Regions from separate parts of the Nocardioides sp. YIM 152588 genome, predicted to be linked through region 2. Evidence: predicted binding sites of a transcription regulator. Region 2 holds the regulator's gene; each other region holds the start of a gene.

What was found. Region 2 encodes LexA, which represses DNA repair genes until DNA is damaged. Its sites were predicted from a motif close to TCGAACANNTGTTCGA; they were not measured.
Region 1: ABLM29_RS07590 (HNH endonuclease signature motif containing protein) is a predicted target of LexA. The motif match lies at 2,156-2,171, and genes of this name have one in related genera.
Region 3: ruvC (crossover junction endodeoxyribonuclease RuvC) is a predicted target of LexA. The motif match lies at 3,307-3,322, and genes of this name have one in related genera.
Region 4: ABLM29_RS09500 (HNH endonuclease signature motif containing protein) is a predicted target of LexA. The motif match lies at 3,134-3,149, and genes of this name have one in related genera.

The regions. Positions count from the first base shown of each region.
Region 1 is NZ_JBEGDJ010000010.1:76,385-80,877, forward strand. Features, by position in the region: gene ABLM29_RS07580 (NAD(P)/FAD-dependent oxidoreductase) at 50-1,252, shown strand; gene ABLM29_RS07585 (hypothetical protein) at 1,415-2,077, shown strand; gene ABLM29_RS07590 (HNH endonuclease signature motif containing protein) at 2,299-3,492, shown strand; gene ABLM29_RS07595 (hypothetical protein) at 3,511-4,086, opposite strand; gene ABLM29_RS07600 (MSMEG_0565 family glycosyltransferase) at 4,156-4,493, opposite strand, start outside.
Region 2 is NZ_JBEGDJ010000004.1:141,897-146,389, forward strand. Features, by position in the region: gene ABLM29_RS04200 (PKD domain-containing protein) at 1-336, shown strand, start outside; gene ABLM29_RS04205 (LysM peptidoglycan-binding domain-containing protein) at 487-864, opposite strand; gene lexA (transcriptional repressor LexA) at 1,278-2,009, shown strand; gene ABLM29_RS04215 (MXAN_6640 family putative metalloprotease) at 2,165-3,862, shown strand; gene ABLM29_RS04220 (ATP-dependent DNA helicase) at 3,927-4,493, opposite strand, start outside.
Region 3 is NZ_JBEGDJ010000013.1:4,125-8,617, reverse strand. Features, by position in the region: gene secD (protein translocase subunit SecD) at 1-525, opposite strand, end outside; gene yajC (preprotein translocase subunit YajC) at 530-862, opposite strand; gene ruvB (Holliday junction branch migration DNA helicase RuvB) at 1,011-2,108, opposite strand; gene ruvA (Holliday junction branch migration protein RuvA) at 2,122-2,730, opposite strand; gene ruvC (crossover junction endodeoxyribonuclease RuvC) at 2,727-3,284, opposite strand; gene ABLM29_RS08795 (YebC/PmpR family DNA-binding transcriptional regulator) at 3,426-4,193, opposite strand; gene pdxT (pyridoxal 5'-phosphate synthase glutaminase subunit PdxT) at 4,243-4,493, opposite strand, start outside.
Region 4 is NZ_JBEGDJ010000014.1:50,382-54,874, forward strand. Features, by position in the region: gene ABLM29_RS09485 (phytoene desaturase family protein) at 1-196, opposite strand, end outside; gene ABLM29_RS09490 (pirin family protein) at 293-1,243, shown strand; gene ABLM29_RS09495 (GNAT family N-acetyltransferase) at 1,282-1,746, shown strand; gene ABLM29_RS09500 (HNH endonuclease signature motif containing protein) at 1,777-3,009, opposite strand; gene ABLM29_RS09505 (hypothetical protein) at 3,302-4,006, opposite strand; gene ABLM29_RS09510 (hypothetical protein) at 4,110-4,280, shown strand; gene ABLM29_RS09515 (nuclear transport factor 2 family protein) at 4,300-4,493, opposite strand, start outside.

The sequences.
Region 1 (4,493 bases), on a different contig from region 2:
CGTCTAAATGTCCGGACATCCGGACAGATCGGACGAACAGGAGAGACAGATGGCCACCGCCCAGCACTTCAACGTCCTCGTGATCGGCGCGGGCAGCGCCGGCGTCAGCGTCGCCGCCCGGCTGCGCCGCAAGGGGGTCGACCGGATCGGCCTCCTGGATCCGTCCGACACGCACTACTACCAGCCGCTGTTCACGCTGGTCGGCGCCGGCCGCGCCTCGGCGTCGGAGACGACCCGGCCGATGGCGAGCGTGATCCCCAAGGGCGTCGCCTGGGTGCAGGACGGCGCGGAGTCCGTGGATCCCGACGCCCACACGGTCACCACGACCAAGGGCGCGATCCTCGGGTACGACCAGCTCGTCGTCGCCCCCGGCATCCAGCTCGACTGGGACACCGTGCCCGGCATGTCGGAGGCGCTCACCACGGTCCCGGTCACGAGCAACTACCGCCTCGACCTGGCGCCGCGGACCTGGGCCAACATCCAGGCGATGACCTCCGGAACCGCGGTCTTCACCATGCCCTCGGCCCCGATCAAGTGCGCGGGTGCCCCGCAGAAGATCGCCTACCTGGCCTCGGACTACTGGCGCCAGCAGGGCGTGAACGACCGGATCCGGAAGGTGCTCGTGCTGCCGACGCCGGGGATGTTCGGCGTCCCGGTCTTCGCGAAGGAGCTCGAGCGCGTCGCCGCCCACTACGGGATCGAGGTGCGCTTCAACAGCGAGGCGGTCGAGATCGACGCCGACGGCCGCGGCGTCGTCGTGGCCGACAATGCCGCGGGGACCAAGGAGACCATCGACTACGACCTGCTGCACGTCGTACCGCCCCAGTCCGCGCCGGACTGGATCAAGGCGGGTCCGCTGGCGGCGGCCGACAACCCCGGCGGGTACGTCGAGGTCGACCAGTACACGCTCCAGCACACCCGCTACCCCGACGTGTTCTCGCTCGGCGACGCCGGCTCGACGCCCAACTCCAAGACCGGGGCGGCCGTGCGCCACCAGGCGCCGGTGCTGGTGGAGAACCTCCTCGCGCACCGCGCAGGTCGCCCGCTGGAGGCCCGGTACGACGGCTACGCCTCCTGCCCCCTGACCACCTCGCGCAACAAGGTGCTGCTGGCCGAGTTCGACTACACGATGGAGCCCCACCCCAGCTTCCCGCTGATCGACACCACCAAGGAGCGGCGGGACATGTGGTGGCTCAAGCGGACAGGCCTGCCGGCGATGTACTGGAACCTGATGTTGAAGGGCCTGGCCTGACGGGGTTCGTCGGAGCGGACGGGAGGGTCCCGGGTCGGGCCCGGCGGGTCGGGCCCGGGTCGTGTGCCTGTGACATCGGAATCCCGATGCCTGGGCCACACGACCCTGCCGAGGGCGACGCAGCGGCGGCAGGATGAGCCCGGGCACCCCGAGGAGGACGCCATGGCCGCTGACCCGCCGGGCACCGGAGTCCCGGCCGCTCTCGAGGGCGCCGCGCTGATCGCGTGGCACCTGGTCGCGACGCCGGTCATCGGCCGTCGGCGCCGGCGCTGGGGCACGGCCGGCACCGAGGCGACCGACGCGCTGGCGGGCGACGACCAGGTGCCCGATCCGCGCTGGTCCTACACGCTCGGCGTGGGCGTCGATGCCCCGCCGGAGTCGGTGTGGCCGTGGGTCGCCCAGGTCGGCCAGGGTCGGGGCGGCTTCTACACCTACGAGGCGCTGGAGAACCTGGTCGGCTGCCGGATCGAGAACACCGCGGAGGTCCTGCCCGAGCACCAGCACCCCGCCGTCGGCGACGAGATCCGCCTGCACCCCTCGACGCCGGCGCTGCGGGTGGCGGTCGCGGACCCTCCGTATGCCCTCGTGCTCGTCGGGTCGCCGGCCGAGGTCGGCGACGGGCGGAGCTGGGGGAGGTCCACCTGGCAGTTCGTGATCACCCCGGCCCCCGGCGGCGGGAGCCGACTGCTCACCCGGGGGCGCTACGACTACGGGCCGGACTGGCGGAGCCGCCTCGCCTTCGGGCGCTTCCCGATCGAGCCGATCTCCTTCGTGATGAGCCGCCGGATGATGCTGGAGATCAAGCGGCTCGCCGAGCGCAGGTGAGGCCGACTCCGTGGGTCGGCCTGTCCGCCGCGCAACGCACCACACGCCTGTGACCTGCTGTTTCATCGATTCTGACGATCGAACTCCAGTTCGTTTCCCGCGTACAATCGAGGTACGCCGCCACCGCTCCCGAAGGCCGCACGATGACCCTCCTTCCCGGTCCCACCACGCACCGCCTCACGCGTGCCGTAGCCGAGGCACGCGAAGCACTGGGGGCGGTGGTGGGCGCGCAGGCCAACTACCTGGGCACCCGGGAGAAGGAGGACCTGCTCACCGAGCTGGTCGCACTGGAGGCCCAGGTCGCCGAGCTCCGGCTGCGGACGATCGCCGGCGACGTCGCGGACGCGCACGGGGCCCGCGACGTGGCCGGGTGGCTCGCGCACCGCGCCAACGTGGAGATCGCCCGGCTGCGCCCCGAGGGCCGGCTGGCCGAGGCAATCGACCAGCGCTGGCCACACGTCGGGGCCGCGATGGCCACCGGACGCCTGTCACTGGACCAGGCCAAAACCATCGTGCATGCCCTCGACGCTCTGCCCGGGAGGGTCGGGGACGAGGTGCGGGCCGATGCCGAGGCGCGGCTGGTCGCACTCGGGACCGGCGAGGCCGCCGAGTGCGGCGGGCTCGGGATGCTGCCCCAGCACCTGCGCGTCCTGGGCCGGCGGGTGCTGGACGTGGTCGCCCCCGAGGTCGCCGAGGACGAGGAAGCCCGCCGCCTCCACGCCGAGGAGACCCACGCCCAGGCCGCCTTGTCGGTGCGGATGAGGCCGCTCGGCGACGGCGCCACCCGGGTCACCATGACCCTCCCCGACGCGACCGCCACCCGGCTGGCCACCTACCTTGACGCCCTCACGTCGCCCCGGACCACCGCGCCGGAGGTGGACCGGCTGCCCCGGCACCGGGTGCTCGGGCACGGGTTCTGCGCGCTGCTCGACCGCCTCGACCCCGCTACTCTGCCCGAGCACGGCGGCGACGCCACCACGGTCATGGTCACCGTCGGCCTGGAGGACCTGCAGAAGCGCCTCGGTGCCGCCGGCCTCCTCGACAGCGTGACCGCGGACGGGATCGGTCGGATCACCGCTGCCCACGCCCGCCGCCTGGCGTGCACCGCCAAGATCGTCCCCGCGGTCCTCGGCGGCACGTCGGAGGTCCTCGACCTCGGGCGCGGGCAACGGCTCTTCAACGCAGCCCAGCGCAAGGCGCTGAGGCTGCGTGACACCACCTGCCGCGCGGAAGGGTGCACGGTCCCGGCGACCTGGTGCGACGCCCACCACGAGACCGCGTGGTCACGCGGCGGCGGCACGGACCTGGCCAACGCCGTCCTGCTGTGTGGGTTCCACCACCACCGGGCCCACGACACGGCGTTCGAGGCCGACCGGCTGCCCAACGGCGACCACCGCTACCACCGACGGCGGTGAGCCGAAGCCACCGCCCGCTCAGGCGACGCCAGGAACGGAGACAGCACGGACGGCATCCGCCAGCCCCTCGTACGGAACAGCCTCCGCGTAGGCCTGTACCGCTCGCAGGCCGAGCGACCGCTGGTCGATCCGCTGGACAACGTCGACCGGGAGAACATAGAAGTCCCACTGGCGGACGTCCAGCGGGTCGTAGGACGCGTGCACCTGGGCCGTCTGCACGCAGAACACGTAGACGTCTGCGTTGAAGGAAGGCTCACCCTCGCCGGTGAGTGGGTCCCAGGCGCGCGCCTTCAGCCCACCGAACCGGATGGTCGAGTGCCGAGCCTGACCCCAGGACTGGAGATAGGCGCTCGACTTCACCTCGATCCTGATGCCATCGGGCGACCGGACGTCGAACTCCTTCCACTCGGGCTGCACCTCCGTAGCCCCCACAGCGCGCGCCACAAGCCACTCCGCTAGCAGGCCGCGCGTCGTATTGGTCCGTAGGTCGCGCATGGCGTACCCCCAGAACTCCACGACGGTCGCATCCAGACCCCTGAACGTCTCGGTACCAGTCAAGGGGATGCCCTCGCCGGGCTCGATCCACGTGGTCACACGGGCGACCCTAGGGAGCGACCGGTCCAGCCACCGTCGTTTCGGTCGGATCACCCGCGACGGACAGGCTCATCGGGCGATGTCGCCGTACAGCTCCCGGTGCGCCTCGGCCGCGGCGGCCCAGGTGTAGCCGGCGGCCAGGAGCCGGCCCGCCTCCGGGTCGGGCGGCCGCCGCAGGGCGACCGACAACGCGGCCGCGAAGGAGGCAGGGTCGGTGCCGTAGCCGACGGCGTCGCCGAGCACCTCGCGCAGGACCGGCAGGTCGCGCGCCACCACCGGTACGCCGGCGGCCAGCGCCTCCAGCGCGGCCAGCCCGAAGCCCTCCTTGGTCGAGAGGAACGGCAGGGCCGCGGCCTCGGCGACCAGCGCCGGCAGCCTGTCGTCCTCGACCGGGCCGAGCACCTCCG
Region 2 (4,493 bases):
TTCTACTCCCCCGCCGCACCCCTGGAGCGCACCGTCGTCATCCTCGGCCAACGCGTGGACCTGCACATCACCATCGCCACGTACCACTGGGACTTCGGTGACGGCACCACCCGCGACACCACCACCGCCGGCGCCCCCTACCCCGCGCTCGCCCTGACCCACAACTACCGGCACACCGGCCGGTACCACCCCCGCCTCGACGCCACCTACACCGCCGACTACCGCGTCAACGGCGGCCCCTGGCAACCCGTCGACGGCACCGTCACCATCTCCGGTGCCCCCACCACACTCACCGCCGTCGAAGCCCACCCCACCCTCGTCGGCTACGGCGACTGACAGCGCCGGCGGGGCCGCCATACGGAAATGGCGCGAGGGGCGGGATCTCTGCAGAGATCCCGCCCCTCGTCTTCCCCTGGGCCTGAGGGGCCCCGTCCGCCGGGGTCGAGGCGACGGACGTGTCGGTGGGCGCGCCGTGCGGCGCGCGGGTCAGGCGGTCGGAACCCGGAGGTCCTGGCCGGCGTAGACCGAGCTGGTGTCCAGCGAGTTGAGCTCCTGGATCCGGCGGATCATCGCCCGCACGTCGGACGTACCGGTCTCCGCGGCGGCGTCGCTCGCGATGTCCCACAGGGTGTCGCCCGGAACCACCGTCACCACCTCGACCGGCGCGGCGCCCTTCTCCTCGGACGCCAGCGAGCCGGAGGCCAGCAGGATGCCGAGGCCGAAGGCCACCAGCAGTCCGAGCACGAACACCACGACGCGGCCGCGCCGGGTCAGGCGCACGCCGGATCGGTCAGCCTTGCCGCGGGAGCGGGCGACCGTGCGGGCGGGACGGGCGGTGCTGATGCTGCTGACGGTGGTGCTCATCGTGACCTCCGGGGGAAGTGGCTCCGTCGTTCGGAGCCTCGGGGCTGTCGGGTGCGAATCAGACTCTGCTCGGACCCTCCGACAGATCCGTTGCGTCTCTGCCGGCGGTCCGTCGATCATCTGTTCGATCGAACACGTGTACGAGGTTAGAGCAGGTGTTCGAACAGGTCAAGGACCTGTTCGAATGCGTGTTCGATTGTTCGAGTACGCCAGGGACCCCCGAAACGCGACACGCGACTTCGAACACGTGTTTGATCGACGGCGCCGCTCGCGCTACCGTCAGGGAACCAGCACGACTTGGCACGACTTGGCACGACTTCGCACGACATGGCACGACACGGAGCAGGACGCCCACGACGTACGGCACCGCGCAGCACTGCCAGCGCAGGCCAGCAGGTTCCGAGGAGGACCCGATGACCGACAAGAGAACGGGCGGCAGGGGCGCGGTCCGCGAGTTCCCGGACGGCCCACCCGACGCCACCGGCCTCACCCCACGGCAGCAGCGGATCCTCGCCACCATCAAGGACTCCATCGAGCAGCGCGGCTACCCGCCGAGCATGCGCGAGATCGGCTCGTCGGTGGGCCTGACCAGCACCTCCAGCGTCGCCCACCAGCTGCGCGTGCTGGAGGAGAAGGGCTACCTCAAGCGCGACCCCAACCGCCCCCGCGCGATCGAGGTCTTCCTCCCGGAGGTGATGGCCGCGCGCCGCTCCATCTCCAGCACCGAGGGGAGCCCGGTGGACGAGACCGGGATCGGCGACGTCGCCCCGACCGCGACGAACGTGCCCGTGGTCGGCCGCATCGCGGCCGGCGGCCCGATCCTCGCCGAGGAGCGGGTCGAGGACGTCTTCCCGCTCCCCCGTCAGCTCGTCGGCGACGGCCAGCTGTTCCTGCTCGAGGTCAGCGGTGAGTCGATGATCGAGGCCGCGATCTGCAACGGCGACTACGTCGTCATCCGGCAGCAGAGCACCGCCGAGAACGGCGAGATCGTCGCCGCCATGATCGACGGCGAGGCCACGGTCAAGACGTTCCAGCGCAAGGACGGCAAGGTCTGGCTGCTGCCGCACAACCCCGCGTTCGAGCCGATCGACGGCACCGACGCGACGATCCTCGGCAAGGTCACCGCGGTCCTCCGACGCGTCTGACCCCTCGGCCCCACAGCACGCCCGGACGGCACCGCCCTCCCCACGACACCCCGAGAACCGGGGCGGGGATGGCGGTGCCGTTGCTCGTCACCCGGGGTCGAGGCATAGGGTCGAGCCCGTCCATCCGCTCCCCCCTTCGAAATGCGAGCACCCGCGTGCGCCTCCGACGAACCGCCCTCGGCGGACTGATCCTCGCCCTCAGCGGGACCCTGGCCTTCGCCCCGGTCGGCCCCGCAGCGACGGCGGATCCCACCGCACCGGTCGCGCCGACCCTGCCCGAGCAGGCCGCGGAGCAGGCGCAGGAGCACGCCCTGGAGGCGCTCGAGACCGTGCAGGAGATCCTGGACGGCGACGGCGAGGGGCCCGAGGACGAGCCGGCCGAGCTCACGATCGCGCTGCACGACCTGGCCGCCCAGGCCGCCGCGCTGCCGGCCGCCGAACGCGAGCAGGCGCAACGCCTGCTCGCCCGGCCCACCGACACCACCGGGCCCGCGACGTGCGACCACGAGTACGCCTGCTACGACGCCTCCGCCACGCAGTACTACGAGTGCAGCGACCAGGTCTGCGTGCACTGGGTCACCACCACGGCGGACAGGGTGCCGGCCGAGGACGACGGCCCGGGCGGCAACTTCTCGGGCGAGGTCAACGGCATCCCCGACTACGTCGACACGGTGCTGCGCGAGATGGACCACGTGGCGGGCGCCTACACCGGCGCCGGCTACCGGCCGGTGCTCAGCGACGACGGGCGCGGCGCGGACGGCATGACCGCCACCGAGGCCGACCTGCCCGACATCTACCTCGCTCAGCTGGTGTCCGCCACCCTGGCGCTGTACGGCTACTGCACCACCGACGACCCCGACGTGATCGACGGCGACCCCTACGGCGACCTGCACCTGCGCACGTGGGCCTACTGCGTCCTCGACAACAACTACACCGACGCCATCTTCAACCGTCGTACGCCGCTGGAGAACCTCCAGGTGACCGCCGCCCACGAGTACTTCCACGCGGTCCAGTACGGCTACGACGTCGACGAGGACTCCTGGATCCTGGAGGCGACCGCCACCTGGGCCGAGGACCAGCTCTACGACGACGTCAACGACAACATCGCCTACCTGCCGTACGGGCCGATCCGGCACCCCCAGACCCCGCTGGACACCTTCAACGGCTCCTACGCGTACGGGGCCTGGATCTTCTTCCAGTACCTCACGGACCGGTTCCCCGCCCAGCACGGAGGCATGCCCGTCCTGCTCCGCGAGCTCTGGGAGTCCATGGCGCACAGCGGTGCCGGCGCGAAGTCGCGCTACTCGGTCCAGGCGATCCGCAAGGCCCTGGAGGCCCGCGGCACCGACATGACCGAGGTGTTCACCGACTTCGTGGTCGCCAACCGGCGCGCCCGCGCCAGCTACAGCGACGAGGGGGCGCAGAAGTACTACCCGGTGGCACCGCTGTACAAGCGCATCAAGCCGACCGCGGCCCACCCGAAGAGCGCGACCACCTTCAAGCTCAACCACCTCGCCGCCCGGACCCTGCGGTTCAAGCCCGCCTCGAAGGGACAGCGCCGGCTCAAGCTCGTCGTCAAGGGCAACCCGCCCGCGATCGGCGGCTCCGCGGCGGTCGTCATCAAGCGCGCGGGCAAGTCTCCCCAGCGGGTGCGGCTGACCCTCAACTCCGAGGGCCGCCGGGTGAAGCGGCTCCCCTTCACCAAGGGCGAGGTGAAGTGGATCGAGGTCAGCATGGTGAACGCCAGCACCCGCTACTGGTGCGACCTCGGGCGCGGCTGGAACTACACGTGCCAGGGCAAGCCCCGCGACAACAAGGCGCCGCAGAAGGTGCGCGCCACGCTGATCCGCTGAGGGTCCGGGCGGGTGGTTTCGAGGCTCGCTCCGCTCGCACCTCAACCACCGGCAGCGCTCGGGGTCAGCCGGCCTGCTCGGCCGGCGCAGCGCCGGCGAGCCGCCCCAGCGCCTTGCGCACCACAGCCGGGTCGGTGGTCGGCCACATCGGCGGCAGGCTCGCCTTGAGGAAGCTGCCGTACCGCGCCGTGGCCAGCCGCGGGTCGAGCACCGCGACGACGCCCTTGTCGGCGTGGGTCCGGATCAGCCGGCCCGCGCCCTGGGCGAGCAGCAGCGCGGCGTGCGTCGCCGCGACCTGCATGAAGCCGTTGCCGCCCGCCCGGTCGGCGGCGCGCTGCCGGGCGCTCATCAGCGGGTCGTCGGGCCGCGGGAACGGGATCCGGTCGATGATCACCAGCTGGCAGGTGTCTCCCGGCACGTCGAGGCCCTGCCACAGCCCCAGGGTGCCGAACAGGCAGGTGTGCGGGTCGTCGACGAACTGGCGGGCCAGCTCGGGCAGCTGCGCGTCGCCCTGGGCGAGCGTGGTCAGGTGCGGCAGCCGACGGCGCATCTCCTCCGCCGCGGTCTCGGCGGCGCGCCGGCTGGAGAAGAGGCCCAGCGTGCGGCCGTCCGCGGCGTCGATGAGCTCCGC
Region 3 (4,493 bases), on a different contig from region 2:
CTCGGTGGGCTCGGTGGCGCTCTCGGAGGCGCCCTCGGACGGCGAGGCCGTCTCGTCGGCCTTGGCCTTCTTGTCCGCCTTCTTGCCGTCCTTGTCGGCCGCCAGGCTCAGCGGCGCGCGGCCCAGGCCCGGCGTCGTGGTGGCGCACGGGCCGGGGTCGGCCTCGGAGCAGGCGACGAGGCGGAACCGCAGCTGCGCCTGGCGCTTGACCGTCTCCTCGAGCTGGTTGCGGTTCTCGGTCGAGCCGGGGACCTCGACGACGATGTACTGGTCGCCCTGGGTGGTCACGGACGCCTCCGTGACACCCGAGCCGTTGACGCGCTGGTCGATGATCCGGCGCGCCTCGTCGAGGCTCTCGGCGCTCGGCGAGCCGTTCGCGACGAGGGTGATCCTGGTGCCGCCCTCGAGGTCGAGGCCGAGCGCCGGCTTCCAGTTCCCGGTGAGCGCTACCAGTCCGTAGCAGAGTGCGACACCGAGGAAGAAGACCACGAGCGTCCGGCCTGGCCGGTGACGTCGGGATGCCATCGGGTCAGTCCTCTCCCTGCCCCGGACTGGCGTCGCCGCCGTCGTAGCCGTCGTACTCGTCCTCGGTCTCCTCGGCCTCGGACTCGTCCGCGCGCTGCACCTTGGAGTTGATGGCGCCGCGTACGACGCGGATGGTCGTGCCGGGCGAGATCTCGACGCCGACGTGGTCGTCGGTGAGCTCGACGATCGAGCCGAAGATGCCCGAGGTCAGCATGACCTCGTCACCCACCTCCAGGCTCGACTGCAGCTGCTGGACGGCCTTCTGCCGGCGCTGCTGGGGACGGATCATCAGCAGCCAGAAGATCACCGCGATCGCGAGGATCCAGATCAGTTCCACGAAAAGCCTCTCAGCACGTTGGTACCCGGTCCGGGTTCTCGGAGCAGGGTCGGACCGACGGGCAAGTGTAGCCAGCCACACCCGCGCACCCGTGCACCGAGGGGGTTCCGAGGTGGGCGCGCCGCCGAGCGAGCGGAGTCGCCGCAGGTCAGTCGCCGAAGAGAGCGTCGTCGTCCGCGTCGCCCCGGTCGCGGCCGAGGTAGGAGTCGGCGGGCGGGGCCATGCCCAGGTGGCGCCAGGCGGCGTCCGTGGCGATGCGACCCCGTGGCGTCCGCGCCAGGAAGCCGTTGCGCACCAGGAACGGCTCGGCCACCTCCTCGACCGTCTCCCGCTCCTCGCCGACCGCGACGGCCAGCGTCGAGACGCCGACCGGGCCACCGCCGAAGCGGCGGCAGAGCACGTCGAGCACCCCGCGGTCGAGTCGGTCCAGTCCGAGCTCGTCCACCTCGTAGAGGTCGAGCGCGTTGCGCGCGACCGGGGCGGTGACGACGCCGTCGGCGCGGACCTGAGCGAAGTCGCGAACCCGGCGAAGGAGCCGGTTCGCGATCCGTGGCGTGCCGCGCGAGCGGGAGGCGATCTCGGCGGAGCCCTCGGTGGTGAGCTCCACACCGAGGAGCCCGGCCGAGCGGTGCACGATGCGGTCCAGCTCGTGCGGCTCGTAGAACTCGAGGTGCGCGGTGAACCCGAACCGGTCGCGCAGCGGGCCGGGCAGCAGGCCGGCCCGGGTGGTGGCGCCGACCAGGGTGAACGGCGGCAGCTCGATCGGGATCGCCGTGGCGCCCGGCCCCTTGCCGATGACGACGTCGACCCGGAAGTCCTCCATCGCCAGGTAGAGCATCTCCTCGGCGGGCCGGGACATCCGGTGGATCTCGTCGACGAAGAGCACCTCGCCCTCGTTGAGGCCGGAGAGGATCGCTGCCAGGTCGCCGGCGTGCGTGATCGCGGGGCCGCTGGTCAGGCGCAGGGCGGTCCCCATCTCGGCGGCGATGATCATCGCCAGGGTCGTCTTGCCCAACCCGGGCGGCCCCGAGAGCAGCACGTGGTCGGGCGCGCGGCCGCGTTGGCGGGCGGCCTCGAGCACCAGGCCGAGCTGGTCGCGCACGCGGGCCTGGCCGACGACCTCGTCGAGGTTGCGGGGGCGCAGCGCCGCCTCCACGGCGCGCTCGTCGCCGTCCGCCTCTGCCGTGGTCAGCGACCGCAGGTGCGTCTCCTCCGCCACCTCGAGCTCGTCCTCGTGGAAGGGCATCGAAACTCCGTCCTCAGGCCTTCGACAGGGTGCGGAGCGCGGAGCGCAGCAGCACGCTCACGTTGACCGAGCCGTTCATCGCCTCGGCGTCCGGGGCGATCGCGTCGACCGCCTTCTCGGCGTCCTTGGTCGAGTAGCCCAGGCCGACCAGCGCCTGGGTCACCTGGTCCCGCCAGGGCGCCGCGCCGGTGGTCCGCGGCGCCTCGACCCGACCACCCGTCGGCGCGCCGATGCGGTCCTTGAGCTCGAGGATGATCCGCTGCGCGCCCTTCTGCCCGATGCCGGGGACCTTGGTCAGCGTCTTGACGTCGTCACCGGCGATCGCGGTCCGGATGCCGTCGGGCGAGAGCACGGCGACGATGGCCTGGGCCAGCTTGGGGCCGACGCCCGACGCGGTCTGCACCAGCTCGAAGACGGCCTTCTCGTCGGCGTCGGCGAAGCCGTAGAGCGTCATCGAGTCCTCGCGGACGACCATGCTCGTCGGCAGCGTCGCCTCCTGCCCGTCGCGGAGCGTGGCGAGGGTGGCCGGGGTGCACATCAGCTCGTAGCCGACGCCGGACACGTCGAGGACGACGCTGGAGAGGGTGACGGCGGCGACGCGGCCGCGGACGAAGGCGATCATCGGGGGCTCCGAACTGTGCGTGCGGTCAGACGGTTGGCGGTCCTGGGGGCGGCCGCGACGGCCGCGTCGATCCGGGCCTGGGCTCCCCCGCGCCACAGGTGGGTGATGGCCAGCGCGAGCGCGTCGGCGGCGTCGGCCGGCTTCGGCGGGGCGTCGAGTCGCAGGATCCGGGTCACCATGGCGCCGACCTGCGCCTTGTCCGCGCGGCCGTTGCCGGAGACCGCGGCCTTGACCTCGCTCGGGGTGTGCAGCGCGACCGGGAGCCCGCGCCGGGCGGCGCAGACCATCGCGATGCCGGCCGCCTGCGCCGTGCCCATGATCGTGGAGACGTCGGACCGGGCGAAGATCCGCTCGATCGCGACGGCGTCCGGCTCGTGCTCGTCGAGCCGGGCGTCGATCCCCGCCTCGATGGTCACCAGCCGCTCCGGCACCGAGAGGTGGGCCGAGGTGCGCACCACTCCGACGTCGAGCATCCGCAGCGGGCGACCGAGCGCCCCCTCCACGACACCGATGCCGCAGCGGGTCAGCCCCGGGTCGATCCCGAGAACGCGCATGCCCGGCCTCCTAGTCGCCAGATCGAACAGGTGTTCGCAGGCTACCCGGCGGCCGGGGCGCTTCGGGGCCGGACACGCCCGGTGGTGGTGGTTTCGAGGCTCGCTTCGCTCGCACCTCAACCACCGGGCGGCCGGCGTACCTCAGGCGTCGATGGCCTCGAGCACGTCGTCGGAGATGTCGGCGTTGGAGAAGACGTTCTGCACGTCGTCGAGGTCGTCGACGGCGTCCACGAGCTTGAACACCTTCGCCGCGGCGTCGGGCTCGGCGACCGGGATGTCCATGGTCGCGACGAACTGGACCTCGGCGGAGTCGTACTCGATGCCGGCGTCCTGGAGCGCCGTGCGGACCGCGACCACGTCGGTGGCCTCGGACTGGACCTCGAAGGCCTCGCCGAGGTCGTTGACCTCCTCGGCGCCGGCGTCGAGGGTCGCCTCCAGCACGTCGTCCTCCGACACGTCCGTGCCCTCGTGGGACTTGGGCACCACGACGACGCCCTTGCGGACGAAGAGGCGGGAGACGGAGCCGGGGTCGGCCATGGTGCCGCCGTTGCGGGTGACCGCGGTGCGGACCTCCATCGCGGCGCGGTTGCGGTTGTCGGTGAGGCACTCGACGAGGAGCGCGACGCCCTGGGGGCCGTAGACCTCGTACATGATCGTCTCGTAGTCGACGCCGCCGCCCTCGAGGCCGCCGCCGCGCTTGACCGCGGAGTCGATGTTCTTGTTGGGCACCGACTGCTTCTTGGCCTTCTGGATGGCGTCGTAGAGCGTCGGGTTGCCGGCGGGGTCGGGACCACCCATCTTGGCGGCGATCTCGATGTTCTTGATCAGCTTCGCGAAGAGCTTGCCCCGCTTGGCGTCGATCGCAGCCTTCTTGTGCTTCGTGGTCGCCCACTTGGAGTGGCCAGACATGCGTCCCTACTTCCCGCTCGACAACAGCGCTGTTTCAGCGGCGTCGAGTCTATCGCTGGACCAGATCCAGCAGCAGGCGGTGCACCCGGTCCTCGCCGTTGACCTCCGGGTGGAACGACGTGGCCAGCAGGTTCCCCTGCCGTACGGCGACGGGGTGGTCGTGCGCCGTGGCCAGCACCTCGACGCCGGGGCCGACCTCCTCCACCCACGGCGCCCGGATGAACACGGCGTGCACCGGGTCGTCGAGGCCGGCGAGGTCGAGGTCGGTCTCGAACGAGTCCACCTGGCGTCCGAACGCGT
Region 4 (4,493 bases), on a different contig from region 2:
AGGAGTAGCGCGAGAGCCGCGTCGGGTACGCCGGGAACGCCTGCGTCGAGATCGCGGCGCCGCCCACGTGGTCGGCGCGCTCCAGCAGCAGGACGGAGAGTCCGGCGCGGGCGAGGTAGGCCGCGGCGGTCAGGCCGTTGTGCCCGCCACCGACGATCGCGACGTCGTAGCTCTCCCGAGAGGCGCCCTGGTTCACGCTCCGACCCTAGTGCGAAACGGGAACAGTGGGGGACCTGATGCCGTTGATGACTAAACCAGTCGGATGTGACACGGGACCACAGGAGGTGCCGGAATGCCGGCCATCACCGTCGACGACCTGACCGTCCTGCCGCGGATCAAGGGGCCCGGTCTGGGGGACCAGCCGCGGCCGGTCCGCTCGGTCACCGCGGCCCCGCGGGGGTACGAGGGCGAGGGCTTCCCGGTGCGGCGCGCCTTCGCCGGCGTCGACCTGCGCGACCTGGACCCGTTCATCATGATGGACCAGATGGGCGAGGTGGAGTACGCCCCGGGTGAGGCGAAGGGCACGCCGTGGCACCCGCACCGCGGCTTCGAGACGGTCACCTACATGATCGACGGCGTCTTCGACCACCAGGACTCCCACGGTGGGGGCGGCACCATCACCAACGGCGACACCCAGTGGATGACCGCCGGGTCGGGGCTGCTGCACATCGAGGCGCCGCCGGAGTGGTTGGTGCAGTCCGGCGGGCTGTTCCACGGGATCCAGCTGTGGGTGAACCTGCCGCGCGCGTCGAAGCTGACCGACCCCCGCTACCAGGACATCCGGGCCGGGGAGGTCCGGCTGCTGACGTCTGCCGATGCGGGGGCCCTGGTCCGGGTGATCGCGGGCAGCGTGGCCGGCCACGACGGCCCGGGCGCCACGCATACCCCGATGAGCCTGGTCCACGTCTCGCTGGAGCCGGGCGCGCGGATCGACCTGCCGTGGGAGGTGGAGTTCAACGCGCTCGCCTACGTCCTCGGCGGTCGGGGCACCGTGGGGATCGAGGGCCGCCCGCTCGAGTCGGGCCAGACCGCCGTCTTCGGCCCGGGCGACTTCCTGACGCTGGCGGCCGACGGCGCGCAGGAGTCGCGCTCCCCGCAGCTGGACGTCGTGGTGCTGGGCGGGCGGCCGATCCGCGAGCCGATCGCCTGGGCGGGGCCGTTCGTGATGAACACCAAGTCCGAGGTGCTCGGCGCCTACGAGGACTTCCAGAAGGGGCGGTTCGGGCACATCCCGGCGGGCTGACGCCCGCCGGGTCGCCGTCGTCGGCGGATCATGGGGGCGTGGACACGGTCACGACCCGGAGGGCACGGGCGTCCGACGCCGGACGTCTCGCGGAGATCGCGGCGGCGTCGTACCTGCCGTACGTGGAGCGCCTGGGCGGGACGCGACCGCCCCCGATGGTGGCGGACTACGCGGCGGCCGTCGCCGAGGACCTGGTCTGGGTGGCGGAGGTCGCGGGTGATCGCGCGGGCTTCGTCGTCGTGGTGGACCAGCCGACGACCACGCTCCTGAAGAACGTGGCGGTCCATCCCGACTGGCAGGGGCGGGGGATCGGCCGGCTGCTGATCGCCATCGCGGAGGAGCGCGCGAGGGCGACCGGCCGCGGGGTGGTCGAGCTGTACACGAACGTGGTGATGGTCGAGAACATCCGGCTGTACGCGCGCCTGGGGTACGCCGAGGTCGGCCGGCGGACCGAGCACGGCTTCACCCGCGTCTTCTTCGAGAAGGTCGTGCGTTTGGCATGAGGTGAGCGGCGCCGGCTGTCGCCGGCCGCCTCACCTCCGCCGGTGGTAGCGGTGGTCGCCGTTGGGGAGCCTGGTGGTGTCGTACGTCGGGTCGTGGGCGCGGTGGTGGTGGTACCCACAGAGCAGGACCGCGTTGGCGAGGTCGGTGGGGCCGCCGTGGGACCAGGGGGTGTGGTGGTGGGCGTCGCACCAGGTGGCGGGGACGGTGCAACCCTCGGCGCGGCAGGTGGTGTCGCGCAGGCGGAGGGCCTTGCGTTGGGCGGGGGTGAAGAGTCGTTGGGCTCGGCCGAGGTCGAGGACCTCCGACCTGCCGCCGAGGACCGCGGGGACGATCTTGGCGGTGCAGGCCAAGCGGCGGGCGTGGGCGGCGGTGATCCGGCCGCTGCCGTCGGAGGTGACGCTGTCGAGGAGGCCGGCGGCGCCGAGCCGCTTGCGCAGGTCCTCGATCCCGATGGTGACCATGACGGTGGTGGCGTCGCCGCCGTGGTCGGGCAGCGTGCTCGGGTCGAGGCGGTCGAGCAGGGTGCAGAAGGCGTGGCCGAGGGCGCGGTGTCGAGGCAGCCGCTCCACCTCCGGTGCCTGAGGTGCGAGCGAAGCGAGCCTCGTAACCTCCCCACGCGGCGACGTGAGGGCGTCGAGGTAGGTGGCCAGCCGGGTCGCCGTGGCGTCGGGCAGCGTCATGGTGACCCGGGTGGCGCCGTCGCCGAGCGGCTTCATCCGCACCGACAACGCGGCCTGGGCACGGGTCTCCTCGGCGTGGAGACGGCGGGCCTCCTCGTCCTCGGCGACCTCGGGGGCGACGACGTCGAGCACCCGGCGGCCGAGCACCCGCAGGTGCTGGGGGAGCATCCCGAGTCCGCCGCACTCGGCGGCGTCGCCGGTCCCGAGCGCGACCAGCCGGGCCTCGGCGTCGCGCTGGAGGGTGTCGTCGATGCGGTCGGGGAGGGCGTCGAGGGCATGCACGATGGTCTTGGCCTGGTCCAGCGAGAGCCGTCCGGTGGCCATCGCGGCGCCGACCTCGGGCCAGCGCTGGTCGATCGTTTCCGCCAGCCGACCCTCGGGCCGGAGCCGGGCGACCTCCACGTTCGCGCGGTGGGCCAGCCATGCGGCCACGTCCCGCGCCCCGTGCGTGTCGGCGACGTCCCCGGATGCGGCCATCGCACGCAGCCGCAGCTCGGCGACCTGCGTCTCCAGGGCCACCAGTTCGGTGAGCAGGTCTGCCTTCTCGGCGGTGCTGAGGTAGGCGGCCCGTGCGTCGGCCACCGACACCAGCGCGTCCCGGCAAGCGGCCACCGCACGCGTGATGCGGTGCGGGACAGGACCGGGGAGCAGGGTCATCGTGCGGCCTTCGGGAGCGGTGGCGGCTTGTCCTGATTCTACGCGACAACCGAACTGGCGTTCGATAGTCAGGTTGGGGTAGATCTCATCCACAGGCCCGAGGCGTTGGGTGCGGCATACCGCCGCCAGCGACGCACTCGCATGCCGACCAGAGGTCGTGCACTTCGGCTCATCCAGATTGACGCAATCTCGGGGCTGCCGCGTGACGGGACGGTTCCTAGGCGGCGCCGTCCTTCCTGGCCATCAGAACCAGCCGCACCCCGGTCACCAGGAGCCATACGAGCCACGCGGCGTAGCCGAGCATCCCCACGAACAGGATCGGCGAGCCGTCAGCGATCGCGAGGTTGGCCACCCCGGCGGCGATCAGCAGGCCTCCGCCGGCCAGGCCGAGCACACGCTGCCACGGCGCCGCCAGCTGACTCGCATGCGCCGCCAGCGCAGTGCCGATGAAGGTGGTGCCGAGCGCCGGCAGCGCGAGCGCGAACGCTCCTGCATGCAACTGCCAGACGAGCTCGAACAGCGGGCTCGGCTCGGTGGGCTCGCCGGCGGACAACACGACTCCGTTCCACAGAACGGCGTAGAGCGCGAAGACCGCCGCGAGAGTCGCGCCCGCGGCCACCGCGAGGCGCGACCAGTCGGCGCCCACGCCCCCGCGACGTCCGACCAGTCCGTGGAGACCGGTCACGAACACGAGCAGCAGCGGCAGGTTCAGCGCCTCTGAGCCGACCGCGATCGCGACCGCGCCTCTGTTCTCCGCGTGGAAGGCGAGCACCTTCTCGATCGGGTCGCCGAAGCCGGGCGCTCCGGCCCAGACCAGCACCGCATTCTGGATGACCAGCGACGCTACCAACGCGATCGCCGCCGCACCCACGACCCGCTCCCCGAACACAGGGCTCGGCGCCGTCACCGGAATCTTGTTCACGGCCACAGCGTGCGCATGTGGAGCCGCGATCAACATCGGGGATCATCCCGATCTACGCCCTGACCTGCCGTGGCGCCGCTAGAACCTGACGCGGGATACGCACATGGTGGTCGAGGCGCTGATCGGGCGAGACGCCGACGCAGACCTGCTCGACAGCCTCGCCGGCGAGATGGCAGCCCCTCATCCGATCGAGGCACCGCTCCGCACGTGCGACGCCACGTTCCGGAGCGACAGCCACCGCGCCGAGGTGCGGCTCTTCCCACGCTCCCCGTAGCGGCGCTCAGCGCCCGCGCTCACTCCTCGGCGGGAGGAGGCCGGTACGACTGTTCGACGGCGGCCTCGATGTCGCTGCCGGAGCGCTCGACCGCATCGACGAAGAGTCTGGCCTTCGCGATCCGGTCGTCGCGGATGGTGGCAATGATCACCCCGCGCATCTCGAAGACCGCCCCGTCGACATGGTGTCCCCACCAGTGGACCTCGCCCCACT